DNA from 2 places in the Amphibacillus indicireducens genome. Region 2 is predicted to be linked to the other one. Evidence: predicted binding sites of a transcription regulator. Region 2 holds the regulator's gene; the other holds the start of a gene.
What was found. The regulator LexA, encoded in region 2, represses DNA repair genes until DNA is damaged. The targets are predictions, from matches to a motif close to CGAACATATGTTCG.
Positions count from the first base shown of each region.

Region 1: uvrB (excinuclease ABC subunit UvrB) is a predicted target of LexA. The motif match lies at 4,475-4,488, and genes of this name have one in related genera.

Region 1 is NZ_BAABDL010000051.1:7,927-25,011, forward strand. Features, by position in the region: gene uvrA (excinuclease ABC subunit UvrA) at 1-2,427, opposite strand, end outside; gene uvrB (excinuclease ABC subunit UvrB) at 2,433-4,415, opposite strand; gene ABD814_RS04895 (peptide chain release factor 3) at 4,546-6,132, opposite strand; gene ABD814_RS04900 (DEAD/DEAH box helicase) at 6,283-9,471, shown strand; gene ABD814_RS04905 (PDZ domain-containing protein) at 9,524-10,708, opposite strand; gene ABD814_RS04910 (S41 family peptidase) at 10,898-12,373, opposite strand; gene ABD814_RS04915 (murein hydrolase activator EnvC family protein) at 12,609-13,973, opposite strand; gene ftsX (permease-like cell division protein FtsX) at 14,051-14,947, opposite strand; gene ftsE (cell division ATP-binding protein FtsE) at 14,937-15,623, opposite strand; gene ABD814_RS04930 (YitT family protein) at 15,883-16,749, opposite strand; one part of gene prfB (peptide chain release factor 2) at 16,778-17,085, opposite strand, start outside.
Region 2 is NZ_BAABDL010000039.1:14,020-31,104, reverse strand. Features, by position in the region: gene ABD814_RS03605 (ATP-binding protein) at 1-300, opposite strand, end outside; gene tnpB (IS200/IS605 family element RNA-guided endonuclease TnpB) at 514-1,665, shown strand; gene ABD814_RS03595 (YneF family protein) at 1,930-2,151, opposite strand; gene sirA (sporulation inhibitor of replication protein SirA) at 2,284-2,691, opposite strand; gene tkt (transketolase) at 2,949-4,946, opposite strand; gene ABD814_RS03580 (DUF896 domain-containing protein) at 5,058-5,291, opposite strand; gene lexA (transcriptional repressor LexA) at 5,458-6,081, shown strand; gene ABD814_RS03570 (N-acetylmuramoyl-L-alanine amidase) at 6,119-6,916, opposite strand; gene ABD814_RS03565 (peptidylprolyl isomerase) at 7,052-7,747, shown strand; gene ABD814_RS03560 (methyl-accepting chemotaxis protein) at 7,974-9,671, shown strand; gene ABD814_RS03555 (SurA N-terminal domain-containing protein) at 9,724-10,449, opposite strand; gene ABD814_RS03550 (squalene/phytoene synthase family protein) at 10,627-11,442, shown strand; gene ABD814_RS03545 (protein adenylyltransferase SelO) at 11,495-12,961, opposite strand; gene ABD814_RS03540 (APC family permease) at 12,984-14,333, opposite strand; gene ABD814_RS03535 (hypothetical protein) at 14,569-14,868, opposite strand; gene ABD814_RS03530 (DUF3784 domain-containing protein) at 14,951-15,688, opposite strand; gene ABD814_RS03525 (GNAT family N-acetyltransferase) at 15,832-16,314, opposite strand; gene ABD814_RS03520 (P-II family nitrogen regulator) at 16,380-17,048, opposite strand; gene ABD814_RS03515 (DUF1538 domain-containing protein) at 17,041-17,085, opposite strand, start outside.

The DNA.
Region 1 (17,085 bases), on a different contig from region 2:
TTGCAATTTCCGAGTAATCTTAGGGATATTTTTGAAAAATTCTAATGCTTCTTCGATTCGCATATTTAAAATATCAGAAATGTTTTTCCCTTTATACTTTACTTCAAGCGTTTCGCGATTATAACGTTTTCCATGACAAACTTCACATGGCACATAAACATCGGGTAAAAAGTGCATTTCTATTTTAATGATACCATCACCACGACAGGCTTCACAACGCCCACCTTTAACGTTAAAGCTAAAGCGACCTTTTTTATAGCCTCTTACTTTTGCCTCATTTGTTTGGGCAAAAACATCGCGAACATCATCAAATACACCCGTATAAGTTGCCGGATTTGATCGTGGTGTTCGACCGATTGGTGATTGGTCGATATCAATGACTTTTTCTAAATGCTCAATTCCTTTAATCTCTTTGTGTTTACCTGCTCTTTTCCGTGCACGATTCAGCGTAGTAGCCAATTTTTTATGCATCACTTCATTGACTAAACTACTTTTTCCTGAACCTGAAACACCTGTAACCGTCGTAAAGACACCGACTGGAATTTTTACATTAACATCTTTTAAGTTGTTTTCAGCCGCGCCAATAATTTCAATGAATCGATCATCTGGTTTACGGCGTTCTGGCGGAAGTGGAATGAATTTTTCACCAGATAAATACTTCCCTGTTAATGATTTTGACTCTTTAATAATTTGCTTTGGTGTTCCTGTTGCAACAACTTCCCCACCATGTTCACCTGCGCGTGGCCCGATATCAATGATATAATCAGCCGCAAGCATCGTGTCCTCATCATGTTCAACGACAACTAGCGTATTGCCTAAATCACGCATCTGTTTTAATGTATGAATTAGGCGATTATTATCACGCTGGTGCAAGCCGATTGATGGTTCATCAAGCACATAAAGTACCCCTGTTAGAGCGGAGCCAATTTGCGTTGCTAGTCGGATCCGTTGCGCTTCACCACCAGACAGTGTCCCTGCCATTCGATTTAAAGTTAAATAATCTAACCCAACGTTCTCTAAAAAGACGAGTCGGTCTTCAATTTCAGCTAAAATTAACCGAGCAATTTCCATTTCCTTTTCAGTTAAGTTTGCTTTTCTGAGAAAATCAAGGCCTTCCTTGACAGAGCGTTCCGTGAATTGGCCGATGTGATTACCTTCGATCAAGACAGATCTTGCTTGTTCATTTAAACGGTGCCCATTACATGCAACACATGCTTTTTCGACCATATACTTCTCCATCTGTGTTCGTGTGTAGTCAGATGAAGTATCGTGGTATCGGCGCTCGATATTATTTAAGACACCTTCAAATTGAATGTCTGTGTTCCTCGTCATGCCATAATCATTCTGGTAACTAAAATGAATCGTTTCCTTACCACCGCCGTGTAAAATTTTATTCAACTGTGTCTTAGGTAGATCCTTAACTGGCACATCCATATCAATTCCGTAATGTTTACAAACACTTGCAAGGAGTTGCGGATAATATTGTGAACTCGTCGGTTGCCAGGCAAGGATTGCTCCTTCATTTAAAGTTAAACTCTTATCAGGAATAACTAAGTCAACATCGACTTCAAGCTTATGTCCTAGACCGTCACATTTTTCACAAGCACCATATGGGGCATTAAATGAAAATAGACGTGGTTCAAGTTCGCTAATTGAAAAACTACAAATCGGACAAGCATGATGCTCATTGAATCTTAATTCTTCTACATCAATCAAATCAACAATCGCTTGACCATCACCTAACTTTAAGGCTGTTTCGAGCGAGTCAGACAACCTTGAGCTGATACCATCTTTAATGACAATTCGGTCAATCACCACATCAATGTCATGCTTTTTATTTTTCTCTAGTTTGATTTCATCTTCAATTTCAACCAATTCGCCATTGACACGTAAGCGAATATAACCTTCTTTTTTCAAATCGTCAATGAGTTTAACATGTTCACCTTTACGACCTGATACGACTGGTGCTAAAACTTGCAACCTCGTCCGGTCTGGATATTCTAAAATCCGATCGACCATTTGTTCAATCGTTTGAGAAGTTATTTCAATTCCATGATTAGGACAAGTTGGCCTTCCGACCCTAGCAAATAGAAGTCGTAAATAATCATAAATTTCGGTTACTGTTGCCACGGTTGAACGTGGATTATTACTAGTCGTTTTTTGATCAATCGAGATCGAAGGTGATAAACCAGTGATCGAATCAACATCAGGCTTGTCCATCTGTCCTAAAAACTGACGGGCATAGGATGATAATGACTCAACATATCGTCTTTGTCCTTCTGCATAAATTGTATCAAAAGCAAGTGATGATTTACCTGAACCTGATAATCCCGTTAAAACGACAAGTTGATCTTTTGGGATCTCAACATCGATGTTTTTTAAATTATGTGTCCGAGCACCCTTAATCGAGATTTTTTTCTTTGTCAAAATTTTCACCCTTCCGCTTTCAATTCAAAAACAAGGTCTCTTAATTCGGCTGCCTTTTCAAAGTTTAAATCTCGGGCTGCCTGTTTCATTTCTTTTTCCATTTTTTCGATCACTTTTTTCAGTTCTGATTGAGTCAGTTTAGATAGATTGAGTTGCTCTTTCGGATAATCTAAAGCTTCTTCTGCAACTTTAGTCGCTCGAATCACATCACGGACTTCTTTAATGATTGTTTTTGGTGTAATATGATGCTTTTCATTATACGCTTGTTGGATTTCACGTCGGCGTTCAGTTTCATCAATTGCCTTTTTCATCGAATCTGTGATCCGATCAGCATACATAATTACCTGTCCAAATTCATTTCGAGCAGCTCGTCCCATCGTTTGAATTAACGAACGTTCCGAGCGTAAGAACCCTTCCTTGTCCGCATCAAGAATGACGACTAATGATACTTCAGGCAAGTCAAGCCCTTCTCGAAGTAAGTTAATTCCGATTAAAACATCATATTTTCCTACTCGTAGATCACGAATGATTTCAATTCGTTCAAGTGTTTTAATTTCCGAGTGTAGATAAGCAACTTTCATGCCAATTTCTTTTAAATAATCGGTTAAGTCTTCAGACATTTTCTTCGTCAATGTCGTGACAAGCGTTCGCTCATTTTTAGCGACTCGTGCGTTAATTTCTTGAATTAAATCATCAATTTGACCATCAATTGGTCGAACATCTACTTTTGGATCAAGCAATCCCGTCGGACGAATGATTTGTTCAACCATTTCCGGTGTATGTTCTAATTCATATGGACCAGGAGTCGCGGAAATATAAATCAATTGGTTTGCTTTCTGTTCAAACTCATCAAATTTTAATGGGCGGTTGTCCAATGCAGACGGTAATCGAAAACCATGATCGACAAGAACTTGTTTTCTCGCCTGGTCACCATTGTACATTCCCCGAATTTGCGGTAAAGTTACGTGCGACTCATCGACAACAATTAAAAAGTCATCTGGAAAGAAATCAAGCAAAGTATACGGTGTTGAACCTGGCTCACGTAACGTTAGGTGGCGTGAATAGTTTTCAATTCCTGAGCAAAAGCCCATTTCATCCATCATTTCTAAGTCATAGCGTGTCCGTTGTTCAAGACGCTGAGCTTCTAACAATTTATCATGATCACGAAAGTATTTAAGCTGTTGTTCAAGTTCCGCTTCAATATTTTTCATCGCAATTTTTAACTTATCTTCCCCGGTAACGAAGTGTGATGCAGGGAAAATTGCGATATGTTCTCGATCACCAATAATTTCACCTGTTAATGCATCAACTTCACGAATTCGATCAATTTCATCACCAAAAAACTCAATTCGAACACAATGTTCTTCCCTTGAGGCAGGGATGATTTCGATTGAATCGCCACGGACTCTAAATGTTCCGCGTTGAAAGTCAATGTCATTGCGGGCATATTGAATATCAACGAGATCACGCAATAATTCGTCGCGATCCTTTTCCATATCGACTCGTAAAGACAAGACTTGATTTTTATATTCTTCTGGTGAACCTAAACCATATATACAAGAGACACTAGCAACAACTAAAACATCCTCACGCTCAAATAGAGCTGAGGTTGCCGAGTGTCGTAATTTATCAATTTCATCGTTAATGCTCGCATCCTTTTCAATAAAAGTGTCGGTAGACGGAACATACGCTTCTGGTTGATAGTAGTCATAATAGCTAACAAAGTATTCAACTGCATTGTTCGGAAAAAATTCTTTAAATTCACTGTATAGTTGACCTGCAAGTGTTTTATTGTGTGCGATAACTAAAGTTGGTTTATTAATTTCATTGATAACATTCGACACGGTAAATGTTTTTCCAGTTCCAGTTGCGCCAAGTAGCGTTTGGGCTCGTTTTTTCTGATTAATACCTTTAACGAGTTCTTTGATTGCCTTTGGTTGGTCACCTTCTGGTTTGTAGTGTGATATTAGTTCAAATGTTTGTCCCATCGTTCACGCCTCCATTCTCTCTTTATTATTTTTATTATACTGCAAAACAATTCGAAAAGCGAACAAATATTCGCTGCGTATTAAATTTATTTAGAAAAAACTTGAGGAATCCCTCAAGTTCTTAGTTGTATTAATAAGACTGATTGTATTGGTTGACGTCGAATAGGTCGATTAACCTTACCTCTTTATGTTTGTCAGCAAACCAATTTAGAGCAAATTGATTTTTAAATAATACTAAGAACTGGCCTTCTCGATCTTTAACAAGCATATTACGGTCATCAAACAAATTGACATCGACGGTTTCTTCGTCAAGCCAACGTGGAATCCGCTCTCCGATTGACTCCAAGCTAACTTCTACATTATACTCATGTTTCATTCGATGTTCAAATACTTGATACTGGAGCTCGCCAACGGCACCAAGAATTAAAGACTCATATGGATGACCAGTAAATAATTGGATTGCTCCTTCCTGAACAAGCTGCTCAAGACCCTTTTTAAACTGCTTCGCCTTCATCACATTCTTTGCGGTCACTCGCTTAAATAAATCTGGTGGGAATTGTGGTAATTCATCATATTGAATTAATTCTTTACCATCCGTTAATGTATCACCAATTCGATAATAACCAGGATCATAAATCCCAATAATATCACCAGGATAAGCGACTTCAACAGTTTCCCTTGCTGAAGCAACAAATTGTTGCGTTTGATTCAGTTTAATCGTTTTTTCATTACGCGTTAGTTTAACAGTCATGCCACGCTCAAATCGCCCTGAACAGACTCTTAAAAAAGCAATTCGATCACGGTGAGCGGGATTCATGTTTGCTTGGATTTTAAATATATAACCCGAGAAAGCTTCATGCTCTGGCTGAATCAGTGCGTCAGTCGTTTTTCTTGGCTTTGGATTTGGTGCCATTTCAACAAATGTTTTGAAAAAAGTTTCGACACCAAATGGCGCTAATGCACTACCGAAAAAAACGGGCGTTTGTTCACCTTTTAGCACACGCTCCATCGAGAATGGATCACCTGCTTCATCAAGTAAAGCAAGCTCTTCTTCAGTTTCTTGATAGGTTGCTTGTTTAGTCAAGTCATGATATTGCTCGTGATCTAAAGTATCATACGGAATTAGCTCTTCTTCTTCGTTACCTTTAAATCGAACAAATTGTTCTTGGTAACGATCAAAGATACCTAAAAAGCGTTTCCCCATTCCTGCTGGCCAGTTCATTGGGTATGTTTCGATCTCTAATACTTCCTCAATTTGTTCTAATAATTCAAATGGATCGCGGCCTTCACGGTCAAGTTTATTAATAAATGTAAAAATCGGAATCCCACGCATCTTACATACTTTAAACAACTTAATCGTTTGTGCTTCGATCCCTTTCGTTGCGTCAATAATCATTATTACACTGTCAACAGCAGTCAATGTTCGATACGTATCTTCACTAAAATCCTCATGACCTGGTGTATCTAGTATATTGACGTAGTAACCTTGATAAGAAAAATTCATCACACTCGATGTTACAGAAATACCACGTTGTTTTTCAATCTCCATCCAATCAGATGTCGCAAATTTACCTGATTTCTTCCCTTTAACTGTTCCTGCTGATCGAATTTGTTGACCGAATAGCAATAATTTTTCTGTCATTGTTGTTTTACCCGCATCCGGGTGCGATATAATCGCAAATGTTTTTCGTTTATTTATTTCATCATTTAAATTCATTAGCTAACCCTCTAACCCTTTTATTTTGTCGTTATTGAAAATAGCACACTTCTATTTGTCTTGTCAATTTCTAACTAGTTCGAATTTACCAAGCTTTTAAAGGTTAAATTTGCTATAATAGAGAGATAGAATTTATTCAAGGAGCAGATTATGGCACAATTTTATTTAGACCCTAAAGACATTCTCAAAATAACCGGCCAACGTTTTTATCGACGGGGTGTCGATTTATATAAAAAAGGACGTGTCACTAAACTAACATATAATCAAGTGATTAATTCATGGCGAGCAATTGTTAAAGGTGGCAGTCATTATCAAGTCAGTATCTTTTTCTTTGAAGATGATGATTTAGAAGCTAAATGTGACTGTTCGGCTTACCAGACTCACTACACGTGTAAACATATTGCTGCTGTACTATTAGCAATTTCAAATCATAACTCAGCAATTTCATTTGTTCCCGAGCAAAGGACAGTTGAATTAACCGATCCATTTCCACTTAGAATGATTGATTTATTTGAGACAAACGAAACAGGTTTAATCACAAAAGACACTGAATTAATCGTTCATTATCAACTCGAGGAAAAGCGTCACCGTTTTCTTAAAGAAGCGTATTACGAGCTCCAGTTAAAGATTGGGGAGAGCCAACCGTTTATTGTTAAGGACTTGCCTGCATTCATGAAGGCGATTCAATTTAATGAAGTTCATAAAATTACTGAAACATTTTCATATCGACCGAAAGAGCATTTTTTCGACCCAATTGATTCAGCGTTGTTCGATTTGATTAACCAAGCAATTATTCATGAACAGCTCTATTCACCTGACTTCCCAACAGTTGATAAGCGTACAGTTAGTTTACCACCATTTTTAATTAAATCATTTTTCGATAAACTAGCGTCACGCTCGTTCGAAATTAACAAAGAGGATCAGTCTGTCTTAACTGAACTTGAGTTGCATGAGGATTTACCTAAAATTAATTTTCCGATCACGATTAATGAGGATCAAAGTTTCATAATTAATTTCCAATCGTTGTTTGATTATCAATTTTCTAGCTACTATCAATTACTACAAAAAGGAAAGTCCTTTTATTTCTTAACTGCTGAACAACAAAAGATGCTTGAACAAATTCACACAATCTTGCCTTATCGACAAAAAAATGGTTATCAAATTAGCAAAAGTAAAATGACTCATTTTATTGGTTATGTCGTACCTCAGCTTAAATCAATTGGAGAGGTCACCTTTAGCAAAGAGGCAAAAGAGCAAGTTCAACAGGTACCACTTGAAAGTAAACTTTATCTCGATCTTCAAAAAGATGCTTTAAGTGTATCGGTTGTTTTTCAATACGGCAAAGATAAATTTTTCCCAAATCAATCAATTCCAGAACAAACTAAAGTGCTAGTTAGAGACTTTCAAGCTGAACATAGGCTACTTACCGAACTACAAAAAAGTGGTTTTCGTCTGTTAAATAAGAGTTATTGGTTATTTAATGAGGAAAAGATTTATCAGTTTATTTATCAGTTATTACCTGAATTGATGGAAGAAGTAACCGTTTTTATGACTGACCAAGTTCAAGCGCTTAAAGCTGATCGTGACTATCATTTAGATACAAATATTGAAGTCAATCCGTCCTCTGGAATGCTCGATATTCACTTTAATATTGATGGCATCACAAAGCAAGATGTCCAGGAAGTACTTTATGCATTAATTGAAAAGAAAATGTATCATCGATTACAAAATGGGGCGCTGATTAAGCTAACAGATGACTCATTTCAAGCTTTTCAGACATTAGCTGATGAATTATATTTTAAGAAGAAACAATTAACAGACTCGCGCTTGCAATTATCGCCTGCTAAAGGTCTGCAGCTTGATCATGCTTTAGAAGAAGCGACGATCAATTATTCAGATACGTTCAGTCAATTATTAACGACACTAAAAGACCCAGGTCAGTTCAATGATCAAGTCCCAGATAGATTGAATGCCCAACTAAGAGATTATCAAGTTACAGGCTTTAAGTGGTTTAAATCACTTGCCCGCTACCAACTCGGTGGCGTCTTAGCTGATGAAATGGGACTCGGTAAAACAATCCAAGCAATTAGCTTTATTATAAGTGAAAAGGAGATTGACAATTCCAAACCTGCAATTGTGATTGCACCTGCTTCACTCATTTACAATTGGAAGAAGGAGTTTGAGAAATTTGCTCCCTCTTTGAATGTTAAAGTTGTTGCAGGTACACGCGATGAACGACGAACTATTTTTGCAAGTAATCAACAGCCCGACGTTTGGATCACGTCATACCCATTAATTCGTCAAGATATTAACGTTTATCGCGAGTTTCAGTTCGATGTAATGATTTTAGATGAAGCACAAGCGATTAAAAATCATCTGACTCAAACAGCTAAAGCGACACGATTAATTGAAGCGAAACAGCGATTTGCCTTAAGTGGGACACCGATCGAAAATCGCCTTGATGAATTATGGTCGATTTTCCAAACGATTTCACCAGGTTTTCTCGGTTCAAAACAAGAATTTATTCAATATCCGAATGACTATATTCGTAAAATTACGAAACCGTTTATTTTGCGTCGTTTGAAAACAGATGTGTTACCTGATTTACCAGAAAAAATTGAATTTGAGCAGTATAGTGAGTTAACAAAAGAGCAAAAAGAAGTTTATCTTGCTTATCTGGAACGAATTGAACGCCAACTTGATACAGCTGTTGAAGCTGATCAGTTCAACCAAGAAAAAATTGAAATTCTTGCTGGACTTACCCGCTTACGTCAAATTTGTTGTCACCCTAGTCTATTCTTAGAAAATTATCAAGGTGAGTCAGGCAAACTTGAATTACTGTTGACAATTATTGAACAGTTACGGGTGGAAAACCGTCGGATCTTAATTTTTTCACAGTTTTCGAGTATGTTGAAGATCATCGAGAAAGAACTAAACAAATTGAATTATCAATCCTTCTATTTAGATGGTCAAACACCAATTAAAAATCGCGTTGAAATGGCTGAAGCTTTTAACAATGGTGAACGGGAAATTTTTATTATCTCATTAAAGGCTGGAGGAACCGGTTTAAACTTAACTGGTGCTGATACCGTGATCTTGTTCGATCTTTGGTGGAACCCTGCAGTTGAAGCACAAGCAGCCGGTCGAGCACACCGAATTGGACAGACAAAAGAAGTTGAAGTGATCCGCTTGATTACAGAAGGAACAATTGAAGAAAAAATCTTTCAACTCCAAGAGAAGAAACGGAAGTTAGTTGATGAAATTATTCAACCAGGCGAAACGCTACTTTCTTCATTAAATGAAACGGAATTAAGAGAATTACTAACTTTTGAGCATTGAAAGAAAGAGTGATTATTTCCTAGGAAATAATCACTCTTTTTATGTCGAATTTTTAAACTGATTGCTTCATTCGGTCTTGATGATTCTCGACGAAAATAACACCTAGTTCGTGATGTTCACCTTGATAAAACGCACGCTGGGCAAATCTTAATTCACCACGTTCGTCGATAATATCCAGTTTACAGAAAGCGCGATTGATTTGTAAAGCTTGGTAAAATTCTGTCGGTGTTGCGACAGCTTGACCATTGACCTTTTTAATTGTATCTCCAGGGATCAGCCCAAGTTCGATCGCTGGCGTCCCAGGTAAAATTGCTAAAACCTTTAATCCATTAGGTAATGGACTGAATAATGGGAGTTGCTGTTGATCCTTGATCTTCAAACGGTAAGAAATGAATTCTCGCCCGACAATTGCAACGAGCACTGTTACAAGCGTTAGAATTTTAACGTAATAACTCATTAGCGATAAGGCAACAATTAAAAACCCTAGTAATAATGGATATTCACTATAACGTTTAGCAACTTTGGTTGGTAACCCACCAGCAATCGGAAAATCAAAGCCGATTAAAAAAGGAAAAATAATTAGACCAAACGGAAGCCCATTCCATTCGATAACTGGCCACCAATTAGAGATAAACGATAATGAACCAACCGGCCAAATAAATAATAACGGAATCAGCGCTATTTTTTTGTAACGATGTTGTCCAACAATCTTTCCTCGTGAACTATTAATTAACTCAGGAAACGTTTGATCACGACTAACTGAGCTAATCATTAATGATTCAATGATTAAAAAAATGCCCATTATAGTTGTAAAAACCACCCAATCGATTTGAGTGATTTCATTTTGAAAAATTGGTGGTAAGTATGAGTGATAATACGGTAAAAATAATAGAATGATCGCAGTAAAACCAAAAATATATGCACTTGAAAGCAAAGTAAATCGTTTCGTTAAGGTAAATAAAATTGTCATACAAACAATTCCAGCTAACATCAACGGATGGATGCCAACACCTAAAACCGTCATTCCTATTGAAAGAAGCAATCCGAACACTAGTGATTTCAGCCGCTGACCATACCATTCGTCATAAAGCGGATAAATTTTTCGACCGAATTGTTTTCGTTCACGTTTGATCCGGGAAAGTGATGCAAAGAGTGTAATTAAAATAAACCAATATAATAATGGATTGAATAGTAAACGTATAAATGCTTTACCGATTTCAAGTAACCAATTCTCCATCTTGACAACCCCCACTTGAACAGATTGATAATAATGTTTATCTTAACTCGACAGGTTTCGAATTTTTCGAACAAATTCTTCACATATTTTAACTATACCATAAACACAATTACTTAGGTTTGACTTTTGTGAATTTTGTTTAATTAAAGCGTATAACTATGTAATAAATAAACCGCTCTAATGAGCGGTTTATTGATAGAGTGCTTCAATTGCTTTATCCTTTTGTAAATCATCTTGATCGCTTCTAATTCTTTCAATTACATCTGCCACAATTCGACTGGCTGTCTCTTGATCAAGCTCGCCATTCACAGTCAGCTCTCGATCTGTTTGATAATCTCGGATCGCTTGTTCAGTCTGTTCGCTGAAGTAACCATCTTCACGATCGACTGGATAACCCAAAGCCTCCAGCATGACTTGAGCATAACCAATATTGATGTTCGTATCATCATGACTAAACGTCTCTTCTACTTGAATCGGCGCTGTATAATAATATTCTGGCTGGTCAACCTCGATCGTTGGAGCAACACCAACTTCGTGAATCGAGACACCTTCAGGTGATAACCATTTTAAAATTGTTAACTTAATCGTACTGCCATCACCCAATGGAATCGTCTGTTGGACAGTTCCTTTACCAAAACTATTCCGACCAATAACCTCAGCGTCAATCGTTTCATTTAATGCGATCGCAAGGATTTCAGATGCCGAAGCACTTCCTTCATCAATCAGCACACTCACCGGGTAATCTTTCGGTTCTTCTAGTTCTGAAAAGAAGCGTGTCTTATTATCTTCATTATCTGCAATTTGCATGTAAGGTTGGTCACTCGTAATAAATTGCTTTAAAATTTCTTCTGTTACATCAAGTAGACCACCTGGATTGCCACGTACATCAATCACTAAGCCATCGATTCCTTGATCTTCTAATGAAGCTAACTCTTCTTTAAAACGATTTGCAGTCTGTTCAGCAAATGATGTAATTTGAAGCACACCTGTTTTATGGTCACTTGTTTCAATCAATTCTGCATAAACCGTTTCAAGTGGAATCGTATCACGAACTAAAGTGAATTCAATTAGATCAGGTACACCAGGGCGCTGGATTTCAATCGTCACTTCCGAACCTTTTTCGCCTCTAATTTTGGCTACTGCTTCATATAAATTTAGCCCCTCAACACTTTCGCCATCAACAGTCAATACTTGGTCATTTGGCCTTAAACCTGCCCTTTCGGCTGGTGAATCTTTGATTGGTGCAACGATTGTCACCCGATCATCGACCATGCTTACTTCCGCACCAATTCCTTCAAATGATGATTCAAGTTGTTCATTAAATTGTTCCATTGTTTCTTTATCCATATACTCACTATAAGGATCATTTAAAGTTGCGATCATTCCGCGTACTGCGCCTTCAACCAAATCCTTATTTTCAATTGTTTCGATAAAATTAGATTGGATAATTGTATAGGCTTGAACTACCTTTGGCAATGAGATCGCATCGGTTAAATCATCCAGCATTGCCTCATATTCACCTTCCGATATAGACTGATTCCCTTGATCCGTTTGTTGCTCCTGACCCAAAATTGCCGTTAGCTCTAATACAAAGTACGTTCCCGTCCCTCCAATAATAATAGCTATTCCTAACAAAAGAGCAAACATACTTTTTTTCACATGCACATTATTCACCTCAAATTAGCAAAACCTATAACACACTATCTCGTCAAAACATCGTCTGATCAAGTTTTGCCTGTCCTTTAATTTAACAATTATATCTTTGAGAAATCTCTTGTTTATATAGTGTAACACAAACTAATAATTCAATCAGTAAAAAGAAATTTAAACCTTTAGAAAAAGCATCGCAACAATACGTGCGATGCTTTAATGTTACTTTATGAAGCCCGGTTCTAATCTATTATGGTAAAAATGGCATAGGGTCAATTCCACCGTGCCGAGACCAATGACCATTTTGAATTTCAAAATGCAAATGATCACCAGATGAAATTCCGGTATCACCCATAGTCCCAATTTGTTGTCCTTGACTAACAGCATCTCCAAGACTTACCCCTCGTGAATCTAAATGTGCGTACACAGTTGTTTTATCCATATTAGGGTGATAGATATAAATCACATGCCCATATGAAGAAGAATAAGATGATCGTGTAACATATCCAGAAGCTGCAGCAATAATGGTAGTCCCCTTAGAGTTTGCGATATCAATCCCGTAGTGGAAACCTCCCCCATTGAATTCCCTCCAGCCATACTTAGAGGTTAATCTACCTGCTGCTGGCCAAATGAATGAACCATCTCCCCCACCAGTCAATGGTGGCAGACCCGTGTTATTTGTGTTTTCTTCCTCTTTTGCTAACTGTTCTATTCTTTGTTGTTCTTCTTCCATAAGCTTTTTAATGACACGCTCTTGATCAGCTAACACTTGCCTCTGTTCCTCAATCGACATCGTATATTCTTCTAATTCAGCATATTCATCTTCTAATTCATTCGCAGTTGCAACTTGTGAATCTCTTTGTTGATTCAATTGTGCTTGCAAGTTTGATAGTTCTTGTTGCTGCGCGACTAGAGTTGCCCGTTTACTTTCAACTTCATCTTTCTCGGCATCTAATTTTGCTTTATCAGCAACAAGTTGATCTTTTTTCTCTTCAACCTCGACTTCAGTATCTTCAAGGTCAGATTTATCACGTTCTTGAGAACTCATAATCGTCCGATCAGATTCATGGATTTTCGATACTGCAGTTGCGCGATTAATAAAATCACCAAAACTTTGCGCACCAAACAATACTTGTAAATAGTTTATACTTCCACCGCTATGTTGCATTGAGCGAAGGCGATTTTTAATTAAAACATCGCGTTCTTCTATCCGTTCAATTAATTCTTCAATTTTATTAGCTAATTCTTCCAACTCTGCCTCTGTTGCTTCAATCTGATCTTCTGTTTCAGCTATCGAATTTTCTAATGCTTGTATTTCACCATTCGTTACATTGATCTCTTCTTGTTTTGAAGCGATATTTGATTCAGTAGCAAAGATTTCACCATCAAGTTGATTAATTTTTGCTTGCACTTTAGCTTGTTGCTGCTCATTTTCTTTTAGTTTCGATTGTGCATCACTTTCTTCTGAGTTAATCGTTGATCGTTCATCCTTCAACTCTTGCAATTCTTTTTCTAACTCAGCAATACTTTTTGCTGAAACAGGATTTGAGCCAGGACTAACGAGACCGAGCGCCAAGATGACTAAAAGTATGTAAGTGATAAAACGTTTCATCATTAGATTCCTCCATTTCAGCTTAGACTAAATAAGCTCAATTAATAATATGATTGTGTAAGTCTCCTAGACTAGAAGACTTACACTTTTAGAAACTTACGAACACTCATAATACTTCCCCATACACCAATGACCGCTCCTATTAAAATAACAATCCCTGATAGTTGCCAGACAAATGGATGAAACGGAAGAATAGAGATAAATTCAAATTGATTGATCATCGCTGAATTCTGATCTAAGAAATAATAACCTGTGAATAATAAAGCAATTGGAATAACACTACCTAATATACCTAGCAACAATCCTTCAATAAAGAATGGCCATCTAATGAACCAGTTTGTTGCTCCAACCAGCTTCATAATTTCAATTTCCCTACGTCTTGCAATAATCGTAATTTTAATTGTATTTGAAATTAAGAAGATCGCTGTAAACAATAAGGCAACGATTAAAATCAAGCCGATATTTCTCGCATAGCTATTAAACATAAAGATATTTTCAACGACATCTTGTCCATAATTGACTTTCTCCACACGATTCATCGCTTCGATTTCTTCAGCAATTTCTATCGTCTCTTTTGGTTCTACTGCTTTAACAATATATGCATCGTTAAGTGGGTTTTCGTCATCACCATATGTTGAAAATACATCTCCCTCTTCTCCCAAGCTCTCTATTAATTCTCTTAACTCTTGATCACGTGATGAAAACTCGACTGTTTCTACTTTGCTTAATGACTCGATCGATTCTCCAAGTTCTTCGACTTCATCATCTGTCGCAGTGACATCAATCAACACTTTAATCAAAACATCTTCTTCAATATTTTGAGCGACATGATTTAAATTCATCATCAATGCTAAAAAGACTGATACTAATAATAGTGTTGTCGTGACTGCTCCAACTGAAGCTAGTGTCATCCAACTATTTCGCCAACTACTTTTTAAACCTTCTTTAACATGGCGTTTTAATGTTCTAATTTTCATAGCCATAATCACCCCTATACTCATCACGAACAATTAGGCCGTCTTCCATAGCAATGACTCGACGTTTGACCGTGTTCACAATTTCCTTACTATGCGTTGCCATGATTATGGTCGTACCCGATGCATTAATTTCTTCTAATAGTTTCATAATTTCCCACGACGTATCTGGATCAAGATTACCTGTTGGCTCATCTGCGATCAGGATTTTAGGGTAATTAGCAATTGCGCGCGCAATCGCAACGCGTTGCTGTTCTCCACCTGATAATTCATCGGGAATAAAACGCGCTTTATTTTTTAAGCCCACTTGGTCAAGCACTTCCATTACACGCTTGCGAATTTGACGTGGCGATTGTTCAACAACTTCTAATGCAAAAGCAACATTTTCATAGATTGTCATTTTAGGTAACAGTTTAAAGTCTTGAAAAACAACCCCAATATCACGTCGCAACATAGGCACATCTTTCCATTTCATTTGAACTAAATCTTTGCTGTTTACTGTCACACTTCCACTTGATGCCTTTTCTTCACGAAAAATAAGTTTAATAAACGTTGATTTCCCAGCACCACTTTGTCCAACGAGATAAACAAATTCACCTGGCTCTATTTTAAGAGTTACACCATTTAGGGCGATCACACCATTTGGATATGTTTTCTTTACATCAAGCATCTCTATCATGAACATACTCACCTTTTTTAATAAATTGTAGTAAAATATAATTTTGTGATTGACGCCAATCAATCTATTACATTATAACATCAAAAACGACTTTTTTTTGGCTTTTTTTATTACAATTTCATTTCAAAACCTGTCAAAAAATTCATAATAACGCTCAAGTAGGTATTTATAATCATTAAAATAGAGGATTATGACCTAGTTCTATTGTCATTATTTGATTTGACTATTTAAGACTAGCTATTAGCAAAAAAAAGAAGGCTTAGCTTTTACTAAAACCTTCTCCAATTACTTCGCTTGCATTCATCACGATTATAAACGCATTTGGATCAATTTGCTTGATAATTTGTGTCGTCCGACTAAACTCATTTTGATTTACGACAGACATAATCATTTTTTTATCTGCTCGAGTATAGCCGCCCTCTGCTTTCCAAACAGTTACACCACGATCAATTTCATTTAACAGAGCGTCGCGAATTGCTTCTAAGTGATCACTCACAACCATAATTGCTTTTGAACTGTTTAAACCGACTTGAACTAAATCAATCGTCCGACTTGTGACAAACAAGCCAATCAGAGCATACAAACCCGCTTCAACTGAAAAAACAAATGTTGCCACTAAAACGATCAATCCATCAAACAGGGCTACACAGATTCCAAAAGGGAGTGGCACAAATTTGTGAACAATTTGTGCTGCCAAATCAATTCCACCTGTTGACCCTTTACCACGAAAAACAATGCCAATTCCTAATCCACATGCCATACCACCAAATATTGCTCCTAACAATGGATCAGAACTCGCTGGATTCCAATCACTTGTTAGCGAAACAAATAAAGGGACCATTGCTGTACCAACTAAAGTTTTAATGCCAAAGCTTCGACCGAGTATCCACATACCAACAAAAAATAATGGAATATTAATGGTCCATTGAACAGTTGATGGTTCAAAGCTAAACAATGCATATAGAATTGTACTAATGCCCGCTACACCACCTGATGCAATCTGATTTGGTAATAAAAATAAATTAAAACCAATCGCAACAAAAAATGAGCCAAGTACAACAAGTCCATATTCAAAAACTTGGACCGCTTTAGTAGGTAACGGCTGGCGTCGATATTTTGCAATCATCTTTAACCACCTCGTTTTCACTTTTCACCTACATTTGTTGACGTAAATATGCATCGATAAATGGATCAATCTCACCGTCAATCACACCCTGAGCATTCCCTATTTCTAAATTCGTTCGATGATCTTTAATCATTGAATACGGATGGAAAACATATGAACGAATCTGGCTTCCCCAACCAATTTCTTTTTGTTCACCACGAATTTCATTTAATGCCGCCTGTTGTCTTTCAATTTCAAGTTGGTACAGTTTTGACTTAAGCATCTTTAATGCCTGTTCACGGTTTTTTATTTGTGAACGTTCAGATTGGCAAGTCACGACAGTGTCTGTAGGTAAGT
Region 2 (17,085 bases):
TTGAAATGTGTCAATGAAATTTTTATGTAAATGTCTAGGAATGTAGTTTAAAAATGAATCACCAATGATTTGATTGGGAAGATAACCTAATACCTTTTCAATTGAAGATGAAACGTATTCAATCTCACCTTTTGAACTAACAACACCAAAAAAATCAAAACCATGATGTTCAATCCAATTTATAATTGGTTCAGGTAAATTGGCGAGACGATAACTCGGTAGTTGTCTATCTATCGTCAAACGTATCTGATCTTGTTTCACGTGATAATATTCAATTTTTCGCTGAGAATACACAGTCATTCTCCTCTCAATCGTAGATAATCTACCATCGTTTAACAATAATATCATATATACAACCATTTTATCAGCACTCCGACAGAAGACTCCCACTTCAAGGAACGAGAAGGGCTTAGCTTAGTGAGTAAGTGGGAGATGACTGTCGGTTGGCGCTAGCCAAAACATATTTCTTATGATACAATTAGAACATACATTCGCGCGAAGGGAGGTGTGTTCATGCTAGTCAATAAAGCCTATAAATTCCGTCTCTATCCTAATCAGACGCAACAAACGCTGATTAATAAAACATTTGGTTGTTCACGGTTTGTTTTTAATCACTTTTTGGAAAAATGGAATCACACTTACAAAGAAACAGGGAAAGGATTAACTTACAATCTCTGCTCAAAACAGTTACCAACCTTGAAACAAGAATATGCTTGGTTAAAAGAAGTCGATAGCATTGCCGTTCAATCAAGTGTCAAAAACCTGTCTGATTCTTTCACACGCTTCTTCAAGAAACAAACAAGCACACCACGATTTAAATCAAAAAGGAACCCAACTCAGTCATATACAACGAAACATACAAACGGAAATATCGCTCTTTTTGGCAGTAAAATTAAACTACCAAAGTTAGGGCTTGTTAAGTTCGCTAAAAGTCGTGAAGTCGATGGGCGCATAATAAATGCCACGATTCGGCGCAATCCAAGCGGTAAATATTTCATTTCTATCCTTGCTGAGACGGAAGTACATTCACTTCCTAAAACAAAGCAAACGACAGGTATTGATGTCGGGATCAATACGTTCGCCACGCTTTCAGATGCGACAACGTATGAAAACCCTAGATTTTTACGTACACTAGAAAATAAATTAGCAAAAGAACAGCGTAAACTCTCCAGACGCTATCAACAAGCAAAGCAAGATAAGAAACCCCTTCATGAAGCAAAAAACTATCAAAAACAACGGATTAAAGTCGCTCGTATTCACGAAAAGATCAAAAACGTCAGAACAGATTACTTGCACAAAATCAGTACCGAGATTGTCAAAAACCACGACATCATTGGTATTGAGGACTTACAAGTATCTAATATGCTTAAAAATAAACACCTATCAAAAGCGATTAGTGACGTCAGCTGGTCAGAATTCCATAGGATGCTTGAATACAAAACAAAATGGTATGGCAAGCAAGTCGTAGCCATCGCGAAAAACTTTCCTTCCAGTCAACTGTGTTCGAACTGCAACTATCAACATAAAGCCGTTAAGAACCTCGACTTACGCAACTGGCAGTGTCCATCATGCCACACAAAACATGATCGTGATCTTAACGCAAGTAAAAATATTGAAATCGAATCCATTAGACTTCTAACTGTTGGTGCAACAGGGATCGCCTAATCAATAATCAGCCATTAGGTTGATGTTCTTAGGAATCTCCCACTTCAATCATCCCGTAAGGATGATAAGTGGGGGTAGTTCAAGAGTTTCACGATCAATTTAGACCTGTTTTGTTAAAAAACTAGCCGATCTACTTAAAACTACTGTTACATGTTTATTATAGTCATAAAATACGTTTAAAACAAGATAATTCCAAATTAATTAACTGTATAATCAATTAAAGCCCTCATACCTACTGGTAGAAGGGCTTTAATTCATACAATGTTATTTTTTATTTTGATTACTCATTGCACGCATCATTTGATTGATTTTCTTTTGACTTGGTTTTTGCCCCATTTGCATCATTAATGTACGTAGCATTTGCTCATTAATTGGGGGGTTCTTTTCTAAATAAGACATCATATATTTTCTAGCGATAAAGAAACCAAGTGCCGCACCAGCTAATAATGCAATAACGGCAATTAGTATAACCCAACCTGTACCCATAAATCTTTTGCCTCCTTCAACTTATCTCTTTCCTAGTATATAAAACATCGCTCTAATTTACAACAAAAGCTGCGATATTGAGATAAATTTTACTTCACTTAAAAAGGAAACAACTATAGAATTAAATAATCTTTAATTGATTGACTGATTATACAATTGGTTGATTGCAAAATGTTTAGCCGTATTTGACCAGTTAAGTTGATTCTTTTTCGGTGTCAGCCAACCATATTTATTATTTGAATGATCAACAATAAAACAGTGCCGATCTAGCTTCTCTAGTTGAGTTAAGAAATGGTTGTCCATTATTAATGGTTGATTTGAAAAAACAGTGATAATCCGTTCACTCAAATAAACATTTTGCTTGGTTTGGTCAAACTCCTCATGAGGGATTGGACAGGTAATATAATTGAATTGTTTTTTTAGATCTTCTCGACTTGGTTTTTCCATATAGTTTGTAAAAAAATAATTAAGTAGATCTGTTTTATAAAAAAAATCGAAATAAACATCATCTTCGACTAAAAATATATGGTAGCGAATCATTAGACAACCTCCTTTGCTCTATTATATCTTAACATTAAATCAGATCTTGTCATAGTCTGCCATAAATTTTTTCTATTTTTGTCATGTTATGATGAATTCCTTCTTTTACAGCATTAGAAAACTTGGCATTCACCAGCTATAGGCGAATGTTTTAGTTGCACTTATGTAGTAAGAAAGTTGTTATACTTTTTTATCTACCAAAAAAAGAGACCCATCTATTAATGAATGAGTCTCTTTTTGTTTATCTAATTAAAGTCTTATTTTTTTGCTACTGAAAGGTATGTTGCTACGACATTTTCAACTGTGAAGCCGAATTTAGCCATAACTTGGTTACCTTCACCTGATGCTCCGAAGCGGTCGATCGCAATGATTTCACCTTTATCTCCTGCATAGCGATCCCAACCAAGTGATGCACCCATTTCAATTGCAACGCGATTCTTAATATTTTTTGGTAAAACAGAATCTTTGTATGCTTGATCTTGGGCTTCGAATAAATCCCAAGCAGGCAAGCTAACAACACTCACGTCATGGCCTTGAGCTTTTAATTCTGCTTGGGCTTTTACTGCAAGTTGTACTTCTGAACCAGCAGCGATTAAAATACCATCTGCTTCGTCTTTTTCAGCTGGGCTAATGACATAGCCACCTTTTTTAACGCCGTCATAGTTTGAACCTTCAAGTGTTGGTAAGCCTTGACGAGTTAAGACAAGTAGTGATGGTCGATCTGTTGATTCAACCGCTAATCTCCATGCTGCTTGTGCTTCATTACCATCAGCTGGACGGAAAACAGTCAGACCAGGCATCGCTCTAAATGCAGCTAATTGTTCGATTGGCTCATGAGTTGGTCCATCTTCTCCAACTGCAATTGAGTCATGTGTTAAAACATACGTAACCGGTAATTTTTGAATAGCAGACAAACGAACTGCTGGGCGTAAGTAGTCACTAAAGACGAAGAATGTTCCGCCATATACTTTTAGACCACCGTGTAATGCCATACCATTTAACGCTGCTGCCATTGCAAATTCACGGACACCAAACCAAATATTACGGCCTGCATAATTTGTTTTATCAAAGTCTTCATCGTCTTCCATACGTGTATTGTTTGATCCTGCTAAGTCAGCACTTCCACCAAATAAGTTTGGTACCTTTTTAGCAATTGCATTCAATACTTTACCTGATGAAGCACGTGTTGCTAATGTATCCTCACCTGGTGTAAATACTGGAAGGCCTTGATCCCAATCTTCAGGTAATTCCCCATTTTGAGCTTTTTCAAATTCAGCTGCAAGTTCTGGATAAGCTTTTTTATATTCAGCAAATAATTGATTCCATTTTTCTTCTTGCTCTTGACCATCTTTAATAATTTTCTCTTCAAAATCAGCGTATACTTCTTCTGGTACGAAGAAATCTTCATGAGCCCACTTGTAAGCTTCTTTTGTTAAAACAACTTCATCTGCTCCTAATGGTGAACCATGAGAAGTACTTGAGCCAGCCTTGTTAGGAGATCCAAAACCAATCACCGTTTTTACTTCGATTAATGTTGGTTGATCCGTGTTAGCTTTAGCTTCTTTAATTGCATTCGCAATTTCATCAACATCATTACCATCTTCAACGCGAAGAACTTGCCAGTTATATGATTCGAAACGTTTTTGAACTTGCTCAGAGAATGATTTGTCTAAATCACCATCTAGCGAAATGTCATTTGAATCGTAAAGTGCAATTAATTTACCTAAACCTAAGTGTCCTGCTAATGAAGCGGCTTCATGTGAAATACCTTCCATCAAGTCACCATCACTTACAAGCGCATAACTGTAATGATCAACAACATTGAAACCATCACGGTTATACTTTGCCGCTAAGTGAGCTTCTGCCATCGCCATACCAACAGTCATACCAATACCTTGTCCTAGTGGGCCTGTTGTTGCTTCAACACCATCTGTATCAGTAACTTCAGGGTGACCTGGTGTATTCGATCCTAGCTGACGGAAATTTTTCAAGTCATCAATTGTCACATCATATCCTGACAAGTGGAGCAAAGAGTACAGTAGCATTGAACCGTGCCCTGCTGAAAGAACAAAGCGATCACGATTTACCCAGCTTGAGTTTTTAGGGTTCTGATGCATAAATTCAGTCCAAAGCGTATACGCCATAGGAGCAGCTCCCATTGGTAGACCTGGGTGACCTGAATTCGCTTTCTCAATAGCATCAATTGATAACGTACGAATTGTATTAATCGATGTTTGTTGCGTTTGATTTACCATTTTTAAAGAATCCCCTTTCATTTTATGTACATAGATATGTACGTACATTTCTATACAATCTATATCCTATAATGAATTAGCAGAATAAACAAGTCATAATGACGTGTTTTTCTAATTATCTTTATTTTCTGTCCTTAAATGCTTTACTTTCTCTGGTGTCACGTCGGTTCCTTCAGGATCAATGATTTTAACGCTACTCAATTGGTTTTTGAATGATTGACGTAAAGTTTTTAAATACTCCTCCCTTAACAACTTTTGCTCTTTTAGCTCTTCTTTTGTTAAGCGAGATGTTTTTGCTTTATTAGCAAGTTGATTAATTCTAGCTAATTTATCTTTTGTTAACATAACGGACTCCTTTGTTTAATTTATTCCATGTTCTATTTTAACCAAAACAGCTATAATTGTACAACTTCTAGTGCTTTTTAGCACCTTGTTTCTTTGCGAACTAACGTTTGCCTAAGTCGTTCTTACATGTTATAATAATAGAAAATAATGAACGGAGGTTAAATTTATGCAATCATTATCAAAACGTCAAGAAGCTATCTTGCAATATATTAAAGAACATGTTGACTCAAAAGGCTATCCTCCATCGGTTCGTGAAATTGGTGAAGCAGTTGGGCTTGCATCAAGTTCTACTGTCCATGGTCATTTAGCACGGCTTGAAAAAAAGGGATATATTAGGAGAGATCCGACAAAGCCGCGTGCAATTGAAATTATTAAAGATGATAATCTAAATGGCATTCCAAAAGAGAAAACAACATTTGTACCAGTCATTGGAAAAGTAACTGCCGGTTTGCCAATTACAGCCGTTGAAAATATTGAAGAGTTTATTCCATTGCCATCTTCAATCTCACAAGCGGAGGCGAATCTTTTCGCCCTCATTATTGAAGGTGACAGTATGATTGAAGCTGGTATCCTCAATGATGATATGGTTATTGTCAAGCAACAGCAAAATGCAAATAATGGCGATATTGTTGTCGCAATGACAGAAGATGATGAAGCAACAGTTAAGCGTTTCTTTAAAGAAGATAATCATATTCGTTTACAACCTGAAAATGCGACAATGGAACCAATGATTTATAAAAATATTTCAATTTTGGGTAAAGTAATTGGTGTCTTTAGAAAAATGATATAAAAAAAAAAGAGGCTGAATTATCAGCCTCTTTCTTCATTTAAACTTCGATAATAAAGCTTTCAAATCCATCTTGAGCGAGTGCTTTTACTCTAGCTTCTGCATTCGATTTATTTCGAAATGCACCGACGATTACACGATAATATCGCTCATTTTGATGGGCATGAGGTAGAATATAACTTTCATAACCTTGTCGTTTTAATGTTTCAACTTTTTGTCTAGCATTTTTTTCTGCTAGGAATGAACCAGATACAACACGGTAAAAAGGATCATCAATTTTTTGATGGACTATTTTTTCTAAATTGAACGCATGTGCAACACCATCAGCGTGATTTTTGGCAATTGTTTTTAACCAATCACTATTTCTTAAGTTGTTTGCATCATCTCGATGATCAATAAATCCACTTTCAGTTAATACTGCTGACATACGAGTTTCTCTTAAAACGTGAAAATTAGCTTGTTTCTTACCCCGGTCTCTCCAATTTAAATTAGAAACGATTGTATCATGAATTTTCGATCGAATTTGTTCTGTCTTTGATTTGTTCTTAAACTGCCCATTGTATATAAAACTTTCAAAACCATGGCCACCACCTGCATTTACGTGAATTGAGAGGTATAAATCAGCCCCCCACTGATTTGCGTTATTCGTTCGTTCAACTAATGACACTGATTGATCACTATTTCTCGACATTCTTACAGATACATCTTGATAATTTTTAATTAAATGATCCCTTAAGTGTTGAGCAATTATCAGTGTGATGTTTTTTTCAACTAATCCATGACCTACCGCACCTGGATCATTTCCACCATGACCTGGGTCGATAAACACCTTCACCATTTTATAACCCCCCTTCATATTTATTTGTATGTGTCATCAAACAATTCAGCTTGGACTTTCTTCACCATAAATATGACTAAATTTAAAAAGTTGTGTATAATATCGCTATCTTTAAAATATTGGAGGAAATGCATTATGTTTTTACAGCACAAGTCAGCTAAATTACTGTTCCTATTAATGAGTATGCTCTTGTTTTTATTTGCATGCGGAGATAGTGACATCAATGAAACAGACGATCAAAGTCAGCCTGACCAAACATCGAACGTAGAGGAAGATGAAGCAACGACAGAGGTCATTGACTATCCTGAAATTGAAGAAAATCCAATTGTGACAATCACGATGGAAGATGATCAGGAAATGATAATTGAACTCTATCCGGAAATTGCACCAAATACTGTAGCTAACTTTATTTCCTTAATTAACAGTGGATTTTATGATGGACTAATCTTCCACCGAGTGATACCTAATTTTATGATTCAAGGTGGAGATCCACACGGTAATGGTTTAGGTGGTCCTGACTACTCTATCGCAGGTGAATTTGCTAATAACGGCTTTGAAAATGAACTCGCACATGAACGTGGAGTCATTTCAATGGCTCGATCTGCTTCACCAAATTCAGCTGGATCACAGTTTTTCATCATGCAAGACGCAGCTCCCTATTTAGATGGGGATTACGCAGCATTTGGTAAGGTTCTTGAAGGGATGAGTGTTGTTGATCACATTGCATACCTTAAACGTGATGAAAACGATAAACCGTTAGAAGACTTTAAAATTAAATCAATAACAGTCGATACAAAAGGAACTGACTATCCAGAACCTGTTAAGCAATAACGCCCTCTCACTTCTATATTCGATTGTTCAAATCAGAATAGGCCTACTAACTATACTTATGATTCAAAACAATCATTGATCTTCCTTGATCGATGGTTGTTTTTTATTAAAAAATAACTTTCATCAGGTATTAAGCCCTAGTCTCTTAGCTTGACAGATTGTTTGTTCGATCGATATAATTATTTAGTTGACTAAATATCGTACTTTGGAGAGGGTAAATAAAATTATGAAAATGAATGTTACAAAAAAAATCACCATAATTGCAACAATTATCGTGTTTTTGAGTGTAGGGGCACTATCATTCATCAACTATCGATCTAGCTACCGTGAAGTCCTTCAATCTGCTGGAGTTGAATTAACAGGTTGTGCAAACATTACAACTGGAATTATTGATCCTGACGCTTTATTAGAATTGACTAATGGTAACCAAGATTACTTAAATCAAATTGAAACTGAAATTGAGTGGACTGTCACTCAAAAGGAAATTTTTGAGACACATTATATTTTATCATTAGACGGTATCGTTTTAGCAGCAGACAGCCATTTAAAAGCACAAGGTTTTTCTGCTTCTGACCAGTTTATGATTAGCGATGAAGCTATTAAACATGTCATATCCGGTCATTCTTATTACACTGATGTCTATCACTTTGGTGGGATGGATCGAATTACTGGTTATGCACCAATCTTTCGTGATCATGATCCTCAAAATGAAGTGATTGCGATTAATGCGATCGATTTCGAGGGATCAATCATTGGTGAGCGTACATGGCAGATGGCTAAACCAACTCTCTTAATTGGATTACTACTTCCTATACTCGCAGCAATCATTACAAGTTTATTTGTTCGTCGTACTGTCAAACCGATTCAAGCAATTAGTCATCATGTTAATCAGGTTGCTCAAGGTAAATTAAATATTGAACCATTATCTGTTGATACAAAAGATGAGCTTGGCAAATTGGCGAATGACGTAAATGAAATGGTTGATTCCTTACAAACAGTCATTAGAGAAGTGATGGAGAATTCTGAATTAATTTTAGCTACTTCTGAAGAATTGTTTGCTCGTGCTGATGCTACGAATGATTCAACTGATCGGATTCATACAGCAATCAATGAATTAGCAACAGGTTCAGAAAGACAATCACAGTCAACTGCAACAGCTAATGACAACTTATCATTAATGGCTGAATCAATTGAGAAAATTTCTCAAGAAATTAATCACTTAACAGTCGCATCAAAAGATGCTGATCATGTTGCATTTTCTGGACGTGAAATTGTGAAGCAGACAATGAATCAGATGCAAGCAATTAATCAAAACACCGGCGAGATGAATCAAATCGCAAAACGATTAAATAATCAATCACAAGCAATTGATCATATTATCAATTTAATCACTGGAATCTCAGAACAAACTAATTTACTCGCATTAAATGCATCGATTGAAGCGGCTCGTGCTGGTGAACATGGAAAAGGCTTTTCAGTTGTTGCAAATGAAGTTAGGAAACTAGCTGAGCAAACAAGTGAAGCAACAGACGAGGTTGCACATTTAGTAAAAGAAATTCAAAAAGAAACCCAAACATCACTTGATAAAACCGAACAAGGACAACGATCAGTTACTGAAGGAAATAAGCTAATCAATCAAACAAATGACTCATTTAATAAAATATCAACGACAACATCAAAAACTGCCAAACAGTTAACTGAGCTATTGACTGAAATTGATTTAATTAGCAATCAGGTAAATGAACTCGTGCTTGAAGTTAATGAAATTACAACGGTTGCCCAACAATCTGCTTCTAATACATTAAAAATTAACCAAACTGGTGAAGAGCAGACAATGATGATGCAAGATATATACGCTGCATCAAAAGAATTAGCGACTATTGCTGAAAAACTTCAATTAAGTATTGATCGATTTGAATCATAATAAATGTGCATTAAAAAAGATCCAGACTCATGTAGTCGGATCCTTTTTTTAATTACAGATTGTTTTTAATTTCTGCATCTCCACGAAGTTGTTCAATTAATTCAATAATTAACAGGTTTTCTTCCTGAAAGCGAATTTGGCTTTCCAAGTCAGGCCGAATCTCTTCCATCGGTGGAAGCTCACCATCTTGTTCCATTTCTTCATAAACAATGATTAGCTCTTCATATAATTCAACAATTTGTTCTTCAGTAACTTGTAAATTTTTTGCTTGATCATTGATCAATTGATCTAATTTTATTTGATGTGTTAACTCAGCTCTTAATTGATCTCTTGACATCCCCTGCCCTTCATAGAGTTCATATAAAGCTTGATCAGATTCCAAGTGACTCTCTTCAACTAAAGTAGTCACCATTTGATCAATATCATCGTCAGTAGCTACAAATTGACGTCGATCTGCTTCTTGAATTAATAGCTCCAAGTCAATCATACTTTCTGCTAATTCTTGTTTAAACTGTTCCTGATCAAAGGCTTGACCAGTTAATTGAGCTTCTAGAGCCACTTGTTGAAATTGACTTAAATAAGTCAGCTCAAATCGTTCTTTCGAAATAGCTTGTCCATTTACCTCAGCAACCGTATCTGGAATACCTGATAAATCAGGTTCGATTTGTTGAATCTCATCGATACTATCTTGTTCCTCTGTTTTATCATTGTTGTTACATGCTGCTAAAGTTATTATTGCTAAAATTAGCAGTGTGACTAGTTTCCATTTTCTGTTCATAATAAACCCCTTTCAATTAACACTGATTGATAGTTTAACACAGCTAGTGATTTGATAACAGTCATAACTAAAAATAAATAAACATCGATTTGGGTTATTTCTTGCGATTAATGTCGGTTAACTGATAGACTATTGATTATAGACAAATGTTTTGAACGTCGGGGAGGAGAGTTTTTGATTAAAGATTCAAAAAAGTTATATCGAGAAGCAATGCGTGTCTTAAAACAAACGAGTCGGACATTTTATATTCCGATTACACTATTAAAACCAACATTAAGAAAAACAGTCGCTTCTGCATACCTATGTATGCGAGCAATTGATGAAATTGAAGACCATGAACAATTACCGTTAGAAGATAAGTCATCACTTCTTATACGGATTAGTGAAATGTTAACAGGATCATTTGATCCTGAAACCTATCAAAATTTAATTCAACCGTATGCTGAAAAACTTCCTGAAGTGACACTTCGCCTAACTGATTGGTTGAATATCTGTCCAACTGGTGTACTCGATAAGGTAAAAAAATCAACGAGTATTATGGCAAGTGGAATGGCAAAATGGGCTGAGAAAAATTGGGCTATTGTAACAAAAGAAGACTTTGATGACTACACATATTATGTTGCTGGTCTTGTCGGTGTCATGCTTTCAGATATTTGGGATTGGTATGATGGGACAAAAACGGATTATGAGCTAGCAATCGGTTTTGGTCGTGGATTGCAATGTGTTAACATCCTTCGTAACCAGGATGAAGATCATGTTAGAGGGGTTAATTTCTTGCCGGAGAATTGGGATCGAGCTGATCTCTTTAAGTATGCCGATGACAATCTCAATTTAGCAGAAAACTACATTCAATCAATTGAGACTAAAAATATTGTTACCTTCTGTCAAATTCCATATCAACTTGCCGTTAAAACGTTGGCTGTTATGAAAGCGGGCCGTGAAAAAATGACTCGTGAAGAAGTGAATACTGTTGTAACAGAAATCACAAAATAGGGGTTCAAACAGCTTACTCTTTTGAGTAAGCTGTTTGTCTGTGAATACTCAGTTATGTTCCACAGAAGGTTTGGTATAGTTGGTCTGAATTAGGTGGAAGTGCTGTATAACTTAGTTGTTGTTCTGAATATGCATATGGATCTTTCAGTACCTGATAAAATTGTTTGAACGGTTGATAATCACGATCATTAACTGCTTTTTTAAGAACTGCTTCTACTTGAAAATTCCTTGGTATGATAGCCGGATTCGAATGCTTCATTAATGCAATGATATCCTCTTCAGAATTAGACTGATCATTTAGCTTCCCTTTCCACCGCTTATGCCATGCTTGAAATTCAACTGATTTAAACCAGTTTTGTTTGCTAAAATCGCCGATCGTTAAGGCGCGGAATGTATCTGTATAATCCGCTTGGAACTTTTTCATTAAAACAAGTAGTTGATCAATCAATGAGCGGTGGATATCTGTTTCAGCGAAGAAGCCTAATTTCGCTTTCATCCCTGTCAACCACTCTTCTTCATATACCTCTGTAAAATAATTCAGTAATGACTCTGCACCGTGAATCGCATCTTTTGGTTCATCAGCTAAAATTGGTAGCAATGCTTCGGCAAGTCGAGCCAAATTCCAAACTGCAACCGGCTTCTGCTGATTAAAAGCATATCGACCATGTTGATCAATTGAACTGAAAACAGTTGCCGGCTCGTATCGATCGATAAACGCGCATGGACCATAATCAATCGTTTCACCACTGATCGTCATATTGTCAGTGTTCATTACACCATGAACAAAGCCAACTAAATCCCATTTAGCAATTAAGCTTGCTTGTCTTTCAACGACTTCTTTTAAAAAGGCTAAATAACAGTTTGATTTCTCCTCAAGCTGTGGGAAGTGTCGAGCGATTGCATAATCTGCTAATCGCTTTAAATTTGCTTCTGTCCCATATTTCCTTGCATATTGGAACGTGCCAACTCTTAGATGACTGGAAGCGGCTCGAGTTATAATCGCACCTGGCAAAGCTTGCTCACGATAGACATCTTCACCTGTTAACACAACGGCTAATGCTCTCGTCGTTGGAATTCCTAGACCATGCATTGCCTCGCTGATCAAAAACTCTCGTAACATCGGCCCTAAGCTCGCTCGTCCATCTCCTCCGCGAGAATAGGGTGTTTTTCCAGCACCTTTTAATTGAATATCAACTTGTTTACCATTTTTCAGTTGATGTTCACCGAGTAAAATGGCACGCCCATCTCCCAACATTGTAAAATAGCCAAACTGATGGCCAGCATAAGCTTGAGCAATTGGTTTTGAGTCTTTTGGAATTCGATTGCCTGACAAGGTAGCCAAGCCCTCTCGACTCGTTAATAATTTAACATCTAAATCCAAATCCTCTGCCAGTTGCTCATTAATAATCACCCAGTCGGGATTTTGAACAGGAGTTGGATTCGTATAAGCATAAAAATGATCTGGCAATGATAAATAGCTTGATGAAAAATTCCAACCAATCGTATTTTCCTGAGTCATAATTACTCCTTTCGAACCCGTTTTACATAGTTTGTTCAGATTTTATATTTTTAGTATAAGCAAAATAAATGACGATTCCAGCCAAAAAGCAAATGCCGAATAAGATCCAAGTTAAAGTGCTTAATTGTAAGATTAAATAACCCGTTATTAGCACAGTCACAATTGGGATAAACGGAACCCATGGAACTCTGAATTGACCAGCAACCGGTTCCCCTCTTTGTTTTCTTAAGAAAATTAACCCGATAGCAAGCATCATCATCACAACAAGTGTAACCAAATTTGTGAGTTCAGCGAGTGATTGTAATGGAATCAAACCAGAAAATAATGCTGCGATTAGTCCAGCAGCCCATGTTGCTCGTTGCGGTGTGCCAGTTTTTTCGTTTAAATGATTTAAGTAGTTTGGTAATAGCTTTCCTTTACTCATCGCATATAAAAGTCTCGCTAATCCATATAACATCGCAATCAATACAGTCAGTAACGTTAAAATAGCCCCTACTGAAACAACAGCTGCAATAAGATTTTGATCGACATAGCGAAGCGCAAATGCTACTGGATCTTTGACACCCAAATCAGTGTAAGGAACGATACCTGTTAATACGATCGTAACTAAAATATATAATAATGTCGAGATTCCAATTGCGATTAAAATTCCTCGTGGTAAGCTTTTTTGAGGATTTTCCACTTCCTCAGCTGACATACTAATTGAATCAAACCCTAAAAAAGCAAAAAAGACGAGTGTTGCTCCTGTAGTCACCCCTGAAAGTCCATAAGGTATAATTGGTGTCCAGTTTTCAGGATTAATGTAAAACAACCCAACTAAAATAAATAATGCGATAATAATAAATTTCAGAAAAAATAATGCATTGTTCAATCGTAATGCTTTTTTTGCTTCTTGACTCACAATCCAAGTTACCAGCAATGTCATACTGATCGCAATTAAATCAATATAGGTTCCGGCTTCGCGGTTATATGATGCTTGGAACATCGTCGGTAATGGGATTCCTAAACTGATTAAAAATCCATTCAGATAACCTGACCATCCTGAAGCAACAGATGCTGATGCAAGGAGATATTCCCAAATCGTAAACCAACCAGCGATCCAGGCAACTCGTTTTCCTGCTATAGCAAGCATATAAGCATAAGGTCCACCTGCTAACGGCAAGCGTGATGATAGCTCCGCATAACATAGCCCGATCAATATGATCACTAGCCCAGCAATCATAAAAGAAAAAACTAGTCCAGGTCCAGCATATTGATTTGCTGCCGTCCCTGTGATTACAAAAATTCCTGTACCAACAACGGCACCTAAGCCTAATAAAACTAAATCAATTGTCTTTAAATTCTTTTTCATGTTTGTTTGATTTTCTGTCATCTGTTTTGCCTCTTTTATCCCAAAGTAACTCTCAGCTCATTTGTTCGTTCAATTAAGTCAAAAAAGTCCACCTTCCATCTTACTAAATCTCTAATTTGAAAGCTATCAAATCTTTAATTTTTTCAAATCAATAAGTTAAATAAATTAAATACTGTCTTAAATTACAAAACCTATTAAATAAAAAAACCGAAAAGATGATTGCTTACATGCATTCTTTTCGATTCTTTAATTTTATTTATTCATGATAAGCTTGATCTGCTTTAGCTAACATTTGATAAGTTGCTTCATATGTTTCACAGCCATCACTTGGTACTTGATAGTCACTGGTAATTTCACGTAGCTTATTAAACTCTTCCGTTAAATCTACTTGATCGACACCGTCCTGCTCAACCTTTTTGTTCATTTCTGCAAATAGGTCACGAACTTCAGCCAATTCAGGATGGCCTGCACCATGAACCCTCGCCAATACAGGTGTGTATGTTGCTAATAAAGGAAAGTCTTTTTTAATAATTTCTGCAAATCTCGTTTCTGTCATAATAATTGCCCCTTTCATTGATTTAAATATAGTTTAGATGATTAGGCAATTAAAAAACTTGACCGAGATCAAGTTTTAAATATTAATTGATATTATTTGTGATTGCTTTGATCAAGTTGGTTGTTGCTTCTGGATCTGCTAAATTAATAATTACCATACCTTTAGTCGTCTTCATCGAAAGATAAGGCGGATGATCTGTATCCACAAATAACATAATATCATCAGATTCACTCGTTCTAAAATGACCTTTTAATTTTGAACCTAATGCTGATCCATTGGTACGTCGGTCAATCGAAGGGAGTTCATTGATCAGTTCAACTTGCTCAATCTGATCCCATTGATAAACACCCCCATAGCTCCCGTGTATTTCTATCCCCTCTGGCAAAACAGTAACCGAAACTGATCTCGATGAAAAAATCATTGGAATACTGAACGCAGCAAGAACAATTACACTAACGACAACAGGTATAATAAACTTTTTCCATGCCCCTTTTTTGAATTTATCATCGTCATCAAATAAGTTGCGATCAAATTTCTGAGATTTTAGCAGCAAATAAATCGATGAAATAACCAAAAATATTGAAGCAGGTATAACGATGCTTTTAATGCCTAAACCAAATAAAATCCCCGTAACTATGAATATACAACCATTAATGTACGAATACATCCCTATAAACCGCCCGAGTCCATCTGTATCGACATTTTTCTGTTTCTTTTTAGACATTGTATTATAACCTGAAATTAGAAAATACCATTTTAACTTATGAACCATTAATCCCAAAATGATCAGTAGTAAACCTACACCAATCAAAATCCACATTTTTATCAGCTCCTTGAATTGATTGTATTAACTATTCCTTATTTCCACTTTCAAAATGACACTGACTACGCAATCAATCTAACGGTCGGGAATTTTGATAGACAAATGTTCATTTCATTTTGTCTCCCCTCACCATGATTGATTCAATCAATATGCTGAACCATGATCAGACAAGGATTATCCTTCCCCCATAATTCTAATAGTGTTTCAAACGGTTTAAAACCAATCGCCTGATAGAATTTTCTCGTTCGTGCATAGTATCGATCAGGATGTGATTCAGCAAGAGTTTTAACTTGAAGGAATTGAAATCCATTATCCTTTGCCCACTTTAAAGTTTCACTAAACAAAGTCTTACCGACCCCTTGATTGTGATACTCAGGCAAAACACCCATAACATAGATCTCCGCAGTATAGTCACTCGTTTCTTTAATTGCTATAAAACCAACCGCCTGATTATTATCGGCCGCTACAAAAAAAGGCATCTGACGGCTCTGTTCAATATATTCCTGAGTCGATTCTGGAATACCAAACCAATTGGGCAATGCGTTTAATATTAATGATGAAATCAACTCTTTCTCACCTTGACCCACCACTTGCTCAACTTTAATCGACCTACCTTCTAACAAATTAACCACCTACCTCACATTCGATTACTTTTTCATATCATTATCGCAGAGCATATTGCAAGAGTTTATTCATAGATTCCATACGTCTGATTCACATCTTGAATAAAAATAATCCCATTACCCGGCTGATCAATTTCTAAAGCGACTCGAATTGAATCAACAATTGAATTCGTAATATCCTCTTTTGATAAAATCAGCACCATTTCTTTTTCAGGCTCGATATCCATATTAAAAAGCCTTTGTGTTTCATGAATACCTGAACCTCTTGCATTAATGATTGTGCCACCCTTCGATCCAGCCGCTTTAGCCGCATCAATTACGGCCCCAGCATTGCCACGATTCACAATCGTAATGATCAATTGATACATAGATTTTCTTACCCCACTTTCTTCATCAGTTTTTTCATTATTATAAAAACTTGAACCGATAATTTTGCCTACCCCCGTTGTAAAAACAATCCCTTGATTACGTTTCTCAAAATTAAAAACATGATTTAAGTCTGCTAGAGTCTTTTCGGTTGATTGGTAGTTTGTTCCTAAAATAACAATTTCCTTCTGCTCATCATATAGAGATAGAAAGTTAAGGATAGAATGATTAACAGTTCCTTTTCCTATCACAACCGTACCGCCAGAAAGACCCAGTTTTTTCGCCGTCTGTAATACTCGGCTTCCCATACCATAATTAACAATCACATAAATTAATTCGAAATTAGCAACATTTTTCAACTCACTCACTTTGCCGTTCAACTCCTTTTGTTTTTGACTTTATTGA